DNA from 2 places in the Streptomyces sp. NPDC031100 genome. Region 1 is predicted to be linked to the other one. Evidence: predicted binding sites of a transcription regulator. Region 1 holds the regulator's gene; the other holds the start of a gene.
The links. Region 1 encodes HrcA, which represses chaperone genes, less so after heat shock. Its sites were predicted from a motif close to TTNGCACTCNGNNNNNCNGAGTGCNAA; they were not measured.
Positions count from the first base shown of each region.

Region 2: a site for HrcA is predicted at 3,400-3,426, ahead of groL (chaperonin GroEL). Genes of this name have one in related genera too.

Region 1 covers NZ_JBVIGN010000023.1:38,633-46,299, forward strand. The annotation lists gene ACZ5DS_RS40785 (SpoIIE family protein phosphatase) at 1-1,350, shown strand, start outside; gene hemW (radical SAM family heme chaperone HemW) at 1,447-2,679, shown strand; gene ACZ5DS_RS40795 (Uma2 family endonuclease) at 2,780-3,358, shown strand; gene ACZ5DS_RS40800 (DUF3097 domain-containing protein) at 3,336-4,151, opposite strand; gene ACZ5DS_RS40805 (MBL fold metallo-hydrolase) at 4,186-4,908, opposite strand; gene hrcA (heat-inducible transcriptional repressor HrcA) at 5,106-6,122, shown strand; gene dnaJ (molecular chaperone DnaJ) at 6,123-7,259, shown strand; gene ACZ5DS_RS40820 (nitronate monooxygenase) at 7,360-7,667, shown strand, end outside.
Region 2 covers NZ_JBVIGN010000008.1:175,661-183,327, forward strand. The annotation lists gene ACZ5DS_RS23410 (glucosyl-3-phosphoglycerate synthase) at 1-766, opposite strand, end outside; SAM riboswitch class I at 897-1,039, shown strand; gene thrC (threonine synthase) at 1,057-2,340, shown strand; gene ACZ5DS_RS23420 (MoaD/ThiS family protein) at 2,337-2,612, shown strand; gene ACZ5DS_RS23425 (cold-shock protein) at 3,056-3,262, shown strand; gene groL (chaperonin GroEL) at 3,589-5,211, shown strand; gene ACZ5DS_RS23435 (Uma2 family endonuclease) at 5,302-5,982, opposite strand; gene ACZ5DS_RS23440 (hypothetical protein) at 6,042-6,857, opposite strand.

The sequences.
Region 1 (7,667 bases):
CTGGAGACGGCCGAGGCCCTCGCCCCGCAGCCGCAGCGCCCCGGAGCCGACCGGGACTGGCTCGGCCGGGGCGCGCTGTCCTTCCTCGCCGAGGCCTCCGACCTGCTCGCCGGCCAACTGGACGAGGGCCTGGTCACGGCCCTGACCGGCCAGCTGATCGTGCCCCGGCTCGCCGACTGGTGCGCGGTGTGGCTGGAGGACGAGGCGACCTTACGCGGTGGCGACGGCAGCGCCCCCGCACGGGTGTGGCACGCCAGCGAGAGCCGCATCGAGGAGCTCACCCGCGCCCTGGAGAAGGACCCGCCGTGCCCGCGCAGCGGGCTCAGGTCCGGTCCGGAGCCCTACCCCTGGCCCGGCGACGCGCTCGGCCCGCAGGGCGCCCACGGCACGGCGCTGGCGTACCGGCTGATCGCGGGCGGCCGCCCGCTGGGCACGCTGGTCATCGGGCGCTGCGGGCTGCACCGCTTCCCGGACGAGGTCACCGGTCTGATCGAGGACCTCGGCCGCCGGGTGGCCCTCGCCATCGGCGCGGCCCGCCAGTACGCCCGGCAGGCCACGATCAGCGCCGTCCTGCAGCGCGGCCTGCTGCCCGGCGCGGTCGCGGAGATCCCCGGGGTGAGCAGCGCGCTCGTCTACGAGCCCTGCGACAAGGGCGGCCCCAGCGGCGACTTCTACGACCTGTTCCCGGCGGGCGACGGCCGCTGGTGCTTCGCCGTCGGCGACGTCCAGGGCAAGGGCCCCGAGGCCGCGGTGGTGATCGGGCTGGCCCGTCCCTGGCTGCGCCTGCTCGCCCGCGAGGGCTACCGGGTCGCCGACGTCCTCGACCGCCTCAACCAGCTCCTCCTGGACGACGCCACCGAGGCCGCCGACGCGGCCGCCCGCGCGCTGGTCGCCGCCGGCGGCCGGCCCGTGCTGCCCGGGGACGGCCCGCAGACCCGCTTCCTGTCCCTCCTCTACGGCGAGCTGACCCCGCACGACGGAGGCGTCCGCTGCACCCTCGCCTCCGCCGGACACCCCCTGCCGCTGCTCCTGCGCCCCGACGGCGAGGTGCGCACCGCCGCCCGCCCGCAGACCCTGCTCGGGGTGGTCGAGGACGAGACGTACACCAGCGAGACCCTCGACCTGCGGCCCGGCGACAGCCTGCTCTGCGTCACGGACGGGGTGACCGAGCGGCGCTCCGGCTCCCGCCAGTTCGACGACGGCGACGGGCTCGCGCGGGCCCTGTCCGGCTGTGCGGGCCTGAGCGCCGAGCTGATCGCGGAAAGGATCCGCCGTCTGGTGCACGACTTCGGCGGCGGACTGCCCGAGGACGATCTGGCCCTGCTGGTCCTCCAGGCCGAAGGCGGGTGACCGCCGCCGCACGGGACAGGTGACCGCCGTCGTACGGGACAGGTGACCGCCGTCGTACGGGACAGGTGACCGCCGTCGTACGGGACAATGGAGGACATGCCTTCCGCACTCCCCGACGGCGAGCCGGTCCCCGACGACGGCGCGCTGCCCGCCTCCGCGCTCGCCGGGGCCACCGACCGGCCGCTCGGGTTCTACCTGCACGTCCCGTACTGCGCGACCCGTTGCGGCTACTGCGACTTCAACACGTACACCGCCACCGAGCTGCGCGGCACCGGCGGAGTGCTCGCGTCCAGGGACAACTACGCGGATACCCTGACCGACGAGATCCGCCTGGCGCGCAAGGTGCTCGGCGACGATCCGCGCCAGGTCCGTACGGTGTTCGTCGGGGGCGGTACGCCGACGCTGCTGGCTGCCGATGATCTCGTACGGATGCTGGGGGCGATCAGGGACGAGTTCGGTCTGGCGCCGGACGCGGAGATCACGACGGAGGCGAACCCGGAGTCGGTCGACCCCGCGTACCTCACGACCCTCCGGGAGGGCGGCTTCAACCGCATCTCCTTCGGCATGCAGAGCGCGAAGCAGCATGTGCTGCGCGTGCTCGACCGCACGCACACCCCGGGGCGCCCCGAGGCCTGCGTGGGGGAGGCGAAGGCCGCGGGCTTCGAGCACGTCAACCTGGACCTGATCTACGGCACGCCGGGGGAGTCGGACGACGACTGGCGGGCCTCGCTGGACGCGGCGATCGGGGCGGGCCCGGATCACATCAGCGCCTACGCCCTGATCGTGGAGGAGGGCACCCAGCTCGCCCGCCGGATCCGCCGGGGCGAGGTCCCGATGACGGACGACGACGTCCACGCCGACCGCTACCTGATCGCGGAGGAGCGGCTGTCGGCGGCGGGCTTCGACTGGTACGAGGTGTCGAACTGGGCCACGTCCGAGGCCGGGCGCTGCCTGCACAACGAGCTGTACTGGCGGGGTGCGGACTGGTGGGGCGCGGGCCCCGGGGCGCACTCGCACGTGGGCGGGGTGCGCTGGTGGAACGTCAAGCACCCGGGGGCGTACGCGGCGGCGCTGGCGTCGGGGCGGTCGCCGGGGGCCGGGCGTGAGCTGCTGTCGGAGGAGGACCGGCGGGTGGAGCGGATCCTGCTGGAGCTGCGGCTACGGGAGGGTGTCCCGCTGTCGCTGCTGAAGGAGGAGGGGCTGGCGGCATCCCGGCAGGCGCTGAGGGAGGGGCTCCTTCAAGAGGGACCGTACGACGAGGGGCGGGCCGTGCTGACGCTGCGCGGGCGGCTGCTGGCGGACGCCGTGGTGCGGGATCTGGTGGACTGATCACTCCGGCGAGTGAATCGGTGCGGAACGCCGGTTCGGTCCCTAACCTGATTCGTAGGCTGCCGCCAAAAGGACGCGGCGGATGTGGAGGGCCACGGAGATGACCGCTGTGGACGAGCGTGGGATGACCAAGTTCTTCGAGGAGCTCGAGGCTCCGGAGGGCGCCAAGGTCGAGCTTCTCCGGGGGGTAATCGTGATGATGGCCAGCCCTGACATCGTGCACAACATGATCGTTGCCGATGTACAGGACCAGATCCCGCGACAGCGCTGGTCTCGCCTTCAGACTCAGGACGTGGACATCCTGGACGAGGCCAGCGAGCCGGTACCGGACCTGGTGGTCGTGGAGCGTGACCTGCTTCCCGGCTCAGGCCGCCTGCTGCCGTCCCTGCTGATCACGATGGTCGTCGAGGTCGTCTCCAAGTCCAGCGTCCACCAGGACTACGTGGTCAAGCGCTCGATCTACGCGGCAGGAAAGATCCCCGCCTACCTCATCCTGGACCCGATCATGGCGCACTGCGTCTTGCTGACGAAGCCTGCCGGCCAGGGCGAGGATGCCGACTACCGGAGCCAGGAGATCATCAAATTCGGCGATGCAGTCCCCGTGGAGGTTCTGGGACTCGAACTGGACACCAGCGAGTTCGGCACGTTCCCCAACGTCAGGCCCCACCGCTACCCGTGACGAAATCGATCAGCTCCTCCACCCGCCCCAGCAACTCCGGCTCCAGATCCTTGTAGGACCCCACCCGCTTCAGAATCGCCTCCCACACCGCCCCGGTGTTCTCCGACGGCCACCCGAGCGCCCGGCACACCCCCGTCTTCCAGTCCTGCCCGTGCGGCACCCGGGGCCACCCCGCGATCCCCAGGGACGACGGCTTCACCGCCTCCCAGATGTCGATGTACGGGTGCCCGACCACCAGCGCGTGCTCGCTCGTCACCGACTCCGCGATGCGCCACTCCTTGCTGCCCGGCACCAAGTGGTCCACCAGGACACCCAGCCGCGCGTCCGGGCCCGGAGCGAAGGACGACACGATCGACGGCAGGTCGTCCACGCCCTCCAGGTACTCCACGACCACCCCCTCGATGCGCAGGTCGTCGCCCCACACCTTCTCGACCAGCTCGGCGTCGTGCCGGCCCTCGACGTAGATGCGGCCGGCGCGGGCCACGCGCGCGCGGGCGCCGGGGACGGCGACCGAGCCGGATGCGGTACGGGTGGGACGTACCGGAGCCGAGGACGACGGCAGTACGAGCGTCACCACCCTGCCCTCCAGCAGGAACCCGCGCGGCTCCAGCGGGAACACCCGGTGCTTGCCGAAGCGGTCCTCCAGCGTCACCGTGCCCGCCTCGCAGCGGATCACCGCCCCGCAGAACCCGGTGCCCGGCTCCTCCACCACCAGGCCGGGCTCCGCCGGGACCTCCGGGACGGGCTTCGGCTTCTTCCACGGCGGGGTCAGGTCGGCGGAGTACTGGCGCATTCGGATGACGATAGGAGAAGCGTCGGACCCCCGCTCACGACACGCCGAAACGTGCTGCCAGCTCGTCGCGTTGCCGTCGTACGAAGGCCGCGTCGACCACCGCTCCGTGACCGGGCACGTACAGCGCGTCCTCGCCGCCGAGGGCGAGCAACCGGTCGAGCGCGGCCGGCCACTGCGACGGTACGGCGTCCGGGCCCGCCTGGGGTTCGCCGGACTCCTCCACCAGGTCGCCGCAGAAGACGATCTCCGGGGTGCCGGGGACGAGGACCGCGAGATCGTGGGCCGTGTGGCCGGGGCCCACGTTGGCCAGCAGCGCCTGGCGGCCGTCGCCGAGGTCCAGCGTCCACTCGCCCGAGACCAGGTGGCGGGGAGGGGTCAGCGCAGCCGCCGCCTCGTCCGCGTCCGTCGCCGGCAGGCCGTTCCTGATCGCATCCGCTCGCAGTTCCTCGCGCTCGTACGCGAACACCGCGTCCATGCCCACCGCCGCGTACACCTCCGCCCCGGCGAACGCGGGCGCGCCGAGGACGTGGTCGAAGTGGGGATGGGTGAGCGCGAGATGGGTCACACGGCGCCCCGCCAGCCGCTGCGCCTGCTCCCGCACCCGCGCGCCCTCGGCCAGGCTCGAGCCGGCGTCGACCACCAGGGCCGTACCCTCCCCGAGAATCAGGCCCGTCGTGCAGTCCCAGCCGGGCAGCCGGCACCGTCCGACCCCGGGGGCCAGCCGCTCCCAGCCCAGCTCTTCCCAAGTCACCGTCATACCGCGACGCTATCCGTACCACCGTCCCCCACTCTCGACTTCGCTCGAGCGGGGGGACCCCATCGGCCCGACCGACCTTGCCCAGTCAGTACCCCACGCCCGTACACTGGGCTCGGGAATGCTGGCACTCGGACACGCAGAGTGCCAGGCGGACGACCCGAAGGGCCGAGGGGACGACATGCTGGAGGTGCGCGCGAATGCTGAGTGAACGCAGGCTTCAGGTACTGCGCGCCATCGTCCAGGACTACGTCGGCACCGAGGAGCCGGTCGGGTCGAAGGCCCTGACCGAGCGGCACAACCTCGGGGTCTCCCCGGCCACCGTCCGCAACGACATGGCAGCCCTGGAGGACGAGGGGTTCATCGCGCAGCCGCACACCAGTGCCGGGCGCATCCCCACCGACAAGGGCTACCGGCTGTTCGTGGACAAGCTCGCGGGCGTCAAGCCGATGACGGCGCCCGAGCGGCGGGCGATCCAGAACTTCCTCGACGGCGCCGTCGATCTCGACGATGTGGTGGCGCGGACCGTGCGGCTGCTCGCGCAGCTGACCCGGCAGGTCGCCGTCGTGCAGTACCCGTCCCTGACCCGGTCCACCGTGCGGCACGTGGAGCTGCTCTCGCTCGCGCCCGCGCGCGTGATGCTCGTGCTGATCACGGACACCGGCCGGGTCGAGCAGCGGATGGTCGACTGCCCGGCGCCGTTCGGTGAGGCGTCCCTGGCGGACCTCAGGGCCCGGCTGAACAGCCGGGTCGCGGGCCGCCGCTTCACCGACGTACCGCGCCTGGTCGAGGACCTGCCCGAGGCCTTCGAGTCCGAGGACCGCGGTACGGTCTCCACGGTGCTCTCCACCCTGCTGGAGACACTCGTCGAGGAGAACGAGGAGCGGCTGATGATCGGCGGCACCGCCAATCTCACCCGCTTCGGACATGACTTCCCCCTCACGATCCGGCCCGTCCTGGAGGCCCTGGAGGAGCAGGTCGTGCTCCTCAAGCTCCTCGGCGAGGCGGGGGATTCGGGCATGACCGTGCGCATCGGGCACGAGAACGCCTACGAGGGACTCAACTCCACCTCTGTCGTGTCGGTCGGTTACGGTTCGGGCGGCGAGGCGGTTGCCAAGCTCGGCGTGGTCGGACCGACCCGCATGGATTACCCGGGAACGATGGGAGCGGTACGCGCAGTGGCACGGTACGTCGGACAGATCCTGGCGGAGTCGTAAGTGGCCACGGACTACTACGCCGTTCTCGGCGTGCGCCGCGACGCGTCGCAGGATGAGATCAAGAAGGCGTTCCGTCGGCTCGCGCGCGAGCTGCACCCGGACGTCAACCCCGACCCGAAGACGCAGGAGCGGTTCAAGGAGATCAACGCCGCTTACGAGGTGCTGTCGGACCCGCAGAAGAAGCAGGTCTACGACCTCGGCGGCGACCCGCTCTCCCAGGCCGGCGGCGCCGGCGCGGGCGGCTTCGGGGCCGGTGGCTTCGGCAACTTCTCCGACATCATGGACGCGTTCTTCGGTACGGCGTCGCAGCGCGGCCCGCGCTCGCGCACCCGGCGCGGCCAGGACGCGATGATCCGCATCGAGGTCGAGCTGGACGAGGCGGCCTTCGGGACGACCAAGGACATCCAGGTCGACACCGCGGTCGTCTGCAACACCTGCAACGGTGAGGGCGCGGCCCCCGGCACGTCCGCGCAGACGTGTGACATGTGCCGCGGGCGCGGTGAGGTCTCGCAGGTCACCCGGTCCTTCCTGGGCCAGGTCATGACCTCGCGGCCCTGCCCCCAGTGCCAGGGCTTCGGCACGGTCGTGCCGACCCCGTGCCCGGAGTGCGCCGGCGACGGCCGCGTCCGCTCCCGTCGCACGCTCACCGTCAAGATCCCGGCCGGTGTCGACAACGGCACGCGGATCCAGCTCGCCGGTGAGGGCGAGGTCGGGCCCGGTGGCGGTCCGGCCGGTGACCTGTACGTAGAGATCCACGAGCTGCCGCACCCGACCTTCCAGCGGCGCGGTGACGATCTGCACTGCACGGTGACGATCCCGATGACCGCGGCGGCCCTCGGTACCAAGGTGCCGCTGGAGACCCTGGACGGCATGGAGGAGGTCGACATCCGGCCCGGCACCCAGTCCGGCCAGTCGATCCCGCTCCACAACCGCGGTGTCACGCATCTGCGCGGCGGCGGCCGGGGCGACCTGATCGTGCACGTCGAGGTCACGACCCCGACGAAGCTCGACCCCGAGCAGGAGCGGCTGCTGCGCGAGCTGGCGAAGCTGCGCGGTGAGGAACGACCGCAGGGTCAGTTCCAGCCGGGTCAGCAGGGGCTGTTCTCTCGGTTGAAGGATGCGTTCAACGGGCGCTGAGGCCTCTCGGAAGGGGTGCCTCGGCACCCCTTATGCCAGTGTCCTATGCCGCGGGAAGCCCGGATTCGGACTTGTTCGGAGGACGTGACAACATGCCGTCATGTCCTCCGCACTGACCGATCTCTTCCCCCACCCGATCGTGCAGGCCCCCATGGCGGGCGGTGTCTCCGTCCCGCAGCTCGCCGCCGCCGTGTCCGAGGCGGGCGGTCTCGGGTTCCTCGCCGCCGGATACAAGACCGCCGACGGCATGTACCAGGAGATCAAGCAGCTGCGGGGGCTCACGACCCGGCCCTTCGGTGTGAACCTCTTCATGCCCCAGCCCGAATATGCAGAGTCGGGCGCCGTCGAGGTCTACGCGCACCAGCTGGCCGGTGAGGCCGCCTGGTACGAGACCGAGCTGGGCGACCC
Region 2 (7,667 bases), on a different contig from region 1:
CCATGCGGCCGAGGGCCTGGCCGTCCTGGTGCCGGTGCTTGCGGACGCCGACGTCGACCTGGGCGAGGGCGTCCAGGCCGACGAGGTGCAGAGCGTCGACCAGCATGCCCAGTTCCACGCCGTAGCCCACCGGGAACGGCAGCTGCTCCAGCAGCGAGCGGCGGGCCGCGTACTCGCCGCCCAGCGGCTGCACGAATCCGGCCAGTTGCGGCCAGTGCATGTTGAGCAGCGGGCGGGCCATGAGTTCCGTGACCCGGCCGCCCTGCCCCGCCGCGCCGGCGAGCGGACGGTCGTACATCGCCTTGACCAGGTCGACGTCCGGTTCGGTGAGCAGCGGGCCGACGATGCCGGAGACGAAGTCGGAGGAGAACTCCTTCAGGTCGGCGTCGATGAAACAGACGATGTCGCCGTGGGTCACCAGCAGCGAGCGCCACAGCACCTCGCCCTTGCCGGGGGCGGCCGGGATGCGGGGGAGGATGTCGTCGCGGTGGACGACCCGCGCGCCCGCGGCGGCGGCCACCGCGGAGGTGCGGTCGGTGGACCCGGAGTCGACGACGACGATCTCGTCGACCAGCGGGACCTGCTCCATGAGGTCGTGACGGATGACTGCGACGATGTCGCCGACCGTCTCCTCCTCGTTGAGCGCGGGCAGCACGACGGAGACCGACTGGCCCGTGCGCTGCTTGGCCGCCAGGATCTGGTGGAGCGGGCGATCGGTCACGGACCAGGAGCGGGTGGCCAGCCAGCGCTCGACTTCTTCCAGCACAGTCAGCGGCTCCTCACGTGTCTCGCGGTTCGGACGACTATCTCAACTGTCCTGGCCTTCGGTTACAGTCTTGAACAACGCCGATGACCATCGCATGTCGAGGGTCAACCACGCGTTGACAACTACATACCGCTCATCCAGAGGGGCAGAGGGACACGGCCCGATGAAGCCCCGGCAACCCTCCAGTCGGTTTCTCGTTCTCCAGCGAGGCTCCCGGCTAGGGAAGGTGCCAAATCCGTCTCACGGCGAGATGCGTCGTGAGGAAGATGAGGAGAAAGGGCCTCGCCTCCATGGCTGTGCAGACAGTTGCAAGCACCAGCAATCCCACCGTAGACCTCGGCCCCGCCGCGGCGCTGAGCTGTCGCGAGTGCGGTCACCGGGTGCCCCTCGGGCCGCTGTTCGCCTGCGAGGAGTGTTTCGGCCCGCTGGAGATCGCCTACGACTTCTCCGCGTACGACACCGAAGAGCTGCGTAAGCGCATCGAGGGCGGCCCCGCGAACATCTGGCGTTACGCGCCGCTGCTGCCCGTCCCCGCCGACGTGGCCGACAAGCCCAACATCAACCCCGGCTGGACCAAGCTCGTCAAGGCCGACAACCTGGCGCGCGAGCTGGGTGTCACCGGCGGGCTGTACGTGAAGGACGACTCCGGCAACCCGACGCACTCCTTCAAGGACCGGGTGGTCGCCCAGGCCCTGGAGGCCGCGCGCGCCTTCGGCTTCACCACGCTCTCCTGCTCCTCGACCGGCAACCTGGCCGGCGCCGTCGGCGCCGCCGCCGCCCGGGCCGGCTTCCGCTCCTGCGTGTTCATCCCGCACGACCTGGAGCAGGGCAAGGTCGTCATGGCCGCGGTCTACGGCGGTGAACTCGTCGGCATCGAGGGCAACTACGACGACGTGAACCGCTTCTGCTCCGAGCTGATCGGCGACCCGGCCGGCGAGGGCTGGGGCTTCGTCAACGTCAACCTGCGGCCGTACTACGCGGAGGGCTCCAAGACCCTGGCGTACGAGATCTGCGAGCAGCTCGGCTGGCGGCTCCCGGACCAGATCGTGGTCCCGATCGCCTCCGGCTCCCAGCTGACGAAGATCGACAAGGGCCTGCAGGAGCTGATCAAGCTCGGTCTGGTCGAGGACAGGCCGTACAAGATCTTCGGTGCGCAGGCCGAGGGCTGCTCGCCGGTGTCCACGGCCTTCAAGGCCGGCCACGACGTGGTCCGCCCCCAGAAGCCGAACACCATCGCCAAGTCCCTCGCCATCGGCAACCCGGCCGACGGCCCGTACGTCCTCGACATCGCGCGCCGTACCGGCGGTGCGGTGGAGGACGTGACGGACGAGCAGGTCGTCGACGCCATCAAGCTGCTGGCCCGGACCGAGGGCATCTTCGCGGAGACCGCCGGCGGTGTGACCGTCGGCGTGACGAAGAAGCTGATCGAGAACGGCGTCCTGGACCCGTCCCTGACCACGGTCGTCCTCAACACGGGTGACGGCCTCAAGACCCTCGACGCGGTGGCCGGCACCGGCCTCACCGCCACCATCCGCCCGACCCTGGACTCCTTCCGAGAGGCTGGCCTCGCATGAGCGTGACCGTTCGCATCCCCACCATCCTGCGCACCTACACCGGCGGCCAGGCCGAGGTCGCCGCCGAGGGCGCGACCCTCTCCGAGGTCATCGCGGACCTGGAGAAGAACCACACCGGGATCGCCGCCCGCGTGCTGGACGACCAGGGCAAGCTGCGTCGGTTCGTCAATGTGTACGTCAATGACGACGACGTGCGTTTCGAGCAGGGCCTGGAGACCGCGACCCCGGACGGCGCCGGTGTCTCCATCATTCCGGCCGTCGCCGGCGGCTGACAGAATGACCGATCATTACCTTCGGTAACCCCGGTCACTGAATGTTCATCCCATTGCCCCCTCCGTGAGAGAAGCGGAGGGGGCAATTCTGTGTGATTGAGCGCGGTACAGTTGGGGAACGCGCTCCGGGCTTGCGGGTCGCAAGCCTCGGAAACATGCCGTCCGCCCCGATGAGAAGTAGCCAAAGTGTGCGGGCGATATGCGGCATTCGCGCCATTTGTGGAGCCCGACTTGCCCTGAATTCGGACGAATTCTCGGCAGATTCCGGACCGGGCTCGTCCAGAATTCTCGTCCGATTGACCTGTTGCAGACGGCAGTTGGACAGATACATTCAGCCGCGGTCGACGCGTTCCGGCGCACGCCCCCGACCAATGGGGGGTGAGGTCTGACCCGGGTCCGCGAAGTGTGGATCTGTGCAAGGGCCAGTAATAGGGGAGTTAGGCATGGCTCAGGGCACCGTCAAGTGGTTCAACGCGGAGAAGGGGTACGGCTTCATCGCGGTCGACGGTGGTGCGGATGTTTTCGTCCACTACAGCGCGATCCAGATGGACGGTTACCGCACCCTGGAAGAGGGACAGCGGGTCGACTTCGAGATCTCGCAGGGCCAGAAGGGCCCGCAGGCGGACATGGTCCGGCTGGCGACCAGCTGAAGCACGCGTCGACTGACAGCGACGTTCTACTGCTCATCTTCGAAGGGCCCGTACCTCCTGGGGTGCGGGCCCTTCGTCATGCCCGCCGCCCCCGTGTTCGCGCGCGGCTGAGTACCCCCTCCGTCACCCCCGAGGCGCTTGCACTCGGGGGTGCCGAGTGCTAATCATTGGCGTTAGCACTCTGAAGGTGAGAGTGACAAAGAAGGACCGGGTCGGTGAGGCCCGCAGGCCAGGTGGGGCAAGGAACCACAGGTCGGCGAGCCGTCCGTCGCGGGCGCGGGCGCGGTCCGAAGGAATCACCCCCAGTCCTGGAGGGACCACTTCACATGGCCAAGATCATCGCGTTCGACGAGGAGGCGCGGCGCGGCCTCGAGCGCGGCATGAACCAGCTCGCGGACGCCGTGAAGGTGACGCTCGGCCCCAAGGGCCGCAACGTCGTCCTCGAGAAGAAGTGGGGCGCCCCCACGATCACCAACGACGGTGTCTCCATCGCCAAGGAGATCGAGCTCGAGGACCCGTACGAGAAGATCGGCGCCGAGCTGGTCAAGGAAGTCGCGAAGAAGACGGACGACGTAGCCGGTGACGGCACGACGACCGCGACCGTCCTGGCCCAGGCCCTGGTCAAGGAAGGCCTGCGCAACGTAGCCGCCGGCGCCAACCCGATGGCTCTCAAGCGCGGTATCGAGAAGGCCGTGGAGGCCGTCTCCGCCGCCCTCCTCGAGCAGGCGAAGGACGTCGAGACCAAGGAGCAGATCGCCTCCACCGCGTCCATCTCCGCCGCCGACACCCAGATCGGCGAGCTGATCGCCGAGGCCATGGACAAGGTCGGCAAGGAAGGCGTCATCACCGTCGAGGAGAGCAACACCTTCGGCCTGGAGCTCGAGCTCACCGAGGGCATGCGCTTCGACAAGGGCTACATCTCCGCCTACTTCGCGACCGACATGGAGCGCATGGAGGCGTCGCTCGAGGACCCGTACATCCTCATCGCCAACTCCAAGATCGGCTCCGTCAAGGACCTGCTCCCGCTCCTCGAGAAGGTCATGCAGTCGGGCAAGCCGCTGCTGATCATCGCCGAGGACGTCGAGGGCGAGGCCCTGTCGACCCTGGTCGTCAACAAGATCCGCGGCACCTTCAAGTCCGTCGCCGTCAAGGCCCCGGGCTTCGGCGACCGCCGCAAGGCCATGCTCGGCGACATCGCCATCCTCACGGGCGGCGAGGTCATCTCCGAGGAGGTCGGCCTCAAGCTGGAGAACGCGACCCTGGACCTCCTGGGCCGCGCCCGCAAGGTCGTCATCACCAAGGACGAGACCACCATCGTCGACGGTGCCGGCTCCTCCGAGCAGGTCAACGGCCGGGTGAACCAGATCCGCGCCGAGATCGAGAACAGCGACTCGGACTACGACCGCGAGAAGCTGCAGGAGCGCCTGGCGAAGCTCGCCGGCGGTGTCGCGGTCATCAAGGCCGGTGCCGCCACCGAGGTGGAGCTCAAGGAGCGCAAGCACCGCATCGAGGACGCCGTCCGCAACGCGAAGGCCGCCGTCGAGGAGGGCATCGTCGCCGGTGGTGGCGTGGCCCTGCTGCAGGCCTCGGGCGTCTTCGAGAAGCTGGAGCTCGAGGGTGACGAGGCGACCGGCGCCAACGCCGTGAAGCTCGCGCTGGAGGCTCCGCTGAAGCAGATCGCCGTCAACGGTGGTCTCGAGGGCGGCGTCGTCGTGGAGAAGGTGCGCAACCTGGCCGTCGGCCACGGTCTGAACGCCGCCACGGGCGAGTACGTCGACATGATCGCCGAGGGCATCATCGACCCGGCGAAGGTGACCCGCTCTGCCCTGCAGAACGCCGCCTCCATCGCCGCGCTGTTCCTCACCACCGAGGCCGTCATCGCCGACAAGCCGGAGAAGGCCGCCGCGGCTGCTCCGGGCGGCATGCCGGGCGGTGACATGGACTTCTGATCGACCTGACGGTTGATCGCCTGTCCCATCGACCGAGGGCGGTGCTTCCAGCTTGTGGCTGGGGGTGCCGCCCTCGGGCGTTTACTGAGGTCAGTCGGCGTACCGCTTGAGTTGCTCGGTGTCGAGGGTGATGCTCACGGGCGGCGGCAGCTCGACAGTGGTGCCCCACGGGTAGGACGGAGACCGCTGGTATTGCCCGTCCTTGGGCTCGCTGTAGACGACGACTGTGTTGCTGTCGCGGTCGATGAGGAGGTAGACGGGGATGCCGGCCGCCGCGTAGCCGGTGGGCTTGTCGATGCGGTCACGCTGGTCGGTGTCGCGGTCGTGGGAGGTGATCTCCACGGCCATGAGAACACCGTCGGTTTTCGACCACTCGCCATCGCCTGTGAAGTGGTCCACCGGTACGAGGGTCCCGTCCGTGCGGGCGCGGCCCTTGCGGTATGCCTCAGCCTTGACACCGGACTCGGGTACGAGATCGAGGTCGGGACGGTGCTGCATGCACTGGCGCAACAGCCACATGAAGATTGAGCGGTGGTTGCCGTCCGGCACTGCCTTGACCTCGACTTTTCCGTTGATGTACTCAAGCCGCACGGTTTCGGGTGCCACTGCGGCCAACTCCTCGAACTCCTCGACGTCGAGCGGGCCGTGCCGAACGCACAGCCTTCCGCCGAGGAACTCCAGGCGGTACCGCAGTTCCCTAGGAGCCCTGCGGACGAGTTCCTCGAAGTCCTCGACGGACATCTGCGGGTGTTCTTCGGTGTCAGGGGTCATGGCGTCGCCTCCTCCCCTCCATCGTGCCCCTGAGTGGTCATGTCGGACCGTGGAAGCTGTCATACGGGTGCCCTTTCTCGTCGTCTGAGGGACATCGCAGCGCGGATCTCCGCTGCGTGGACTTGGACCGCTGAAGTGGGCAGGGGCGCGTTGGAGTGCGACGGCGCGTGTTCGCCCCGGCAGTCGCCACACACGCCCCCCGGCAGTGCTTCCGGCCGCCCCGGCACCCCGCACTCCGCGCACTCCAGGACCCGGCGGGGTGGGCGGCGGACCGGTTCCGGCGGGAGTTTGTCGATCAGCCGGCGGCGGACCAGGGCGGCCGGGTGGTGGACCGGGGTGGGCAGGCCCTCGGTCAGGGCGCGGAGTACGGTCTCGTCGGTGGCTCCGCGTGCGAACCACTCCGTCAGGAGCGGGGCGAGCGCGGCGCAGTCGGCGGCGGAGAGGGACAGGACCGGGGCCGTTCGGCCCAGGGCGGCGAGGAGGATGTGGGCACGGGAGCGGGTGGGGCCGGGCCGTTCGGGTGGGTCCTCTGGTACGTCGCCGCGCGTGAAGGCCGCCCACCAGCCGTCGTCGCGTGCGGTACGGGACCACCACGATCGGGTGATCCAGCGCGAGCTGCCGTCCTTCGTCTCCAGCCGCTCCCTTCCTCGCCGTAAGTGGCCTGTCGCCTGGAGCCGGTTGAGGGCCGTGCGGAGTGCGCACTGGCCGTACGGGAGCGTCTTGGCCAGCGTTTTCACGGAGATGTCGGCGCCGTCGGGAAGGCGGTCGATGTACGCGGCGATGGCGGCTTCGCGGGGCGGGAGGTGCGCGAAGTCGTGGTTGGTGCGGGTGAGTTGGTCCGGTGCGGAGCGCTTGCCGTAACCCGGATTGGCCATCGGGTGCGGGGACGCGTGCGCGGGCAGGGGGGCAGCACTAAGCTTGGCGTCAGCCACGGGATCGCTTTCTCCGATCTCGTAGGTCAAGCCCCCGCAGGTGTTCGCGCACCTGGCGGGGGCTGTTCGTTATGCGGGCACGCTAGAGCCTCGTGACTGTGCGTGGCAAGTCGAATGCGGGAAGTCAACTCGCAGGGTGGGAGGGTGGGTTGAACCCCCACCCATTCCATGAAAGGAAGCTCGGGGCTTGGTGCTTGAGCCTCGGGAGTTGGTCAGTGACCGTTGGGCCGCCCGCTTCTTGGCCAGTGTCGTGCTTCCGCGAGCCGAGTAAAGGGCGCTCCCGTTCCGCTGCGCTCCACTCCCGCGTCGCCTTCGGCGATGGCCCTCCGGGCCACCCTTGACTCGGCTCGCTCCAGCACGGGTGAGAAGCGAGCGGGCGGCCGGGGAGCAGTGGGCGACTCAGGGCGTACGCCCTTGGGTGGGCTGCGTCCTGGGCCGGGGTGACGGGGGCGCGCTCGCGTCTCGCCTGCACGCCGGTTCGGCGTAGCGGCTTGCGGCCGGTGGGTGGGTCGCGCCAGGTCGCGCCAGCTGTGGGGGAAGGCCGGGACCGGGACCCCTCGCGCCCCGTCCACGTCTCGACCGTCACACAGGCCCCTTCAGGCTCGCGTCACCTGGTGAGTGGTGCATCTGTTCCACCTACCCTTGGTGAAGGGGCCCCGGCCGGGCAGGTCCGACGAGGCTGGGTGGAACACTTTCACCACTCAGGCCCATCGGCCCGACTGGCTGCCAGGTTTCCTGCCTGCGAACCTCCGA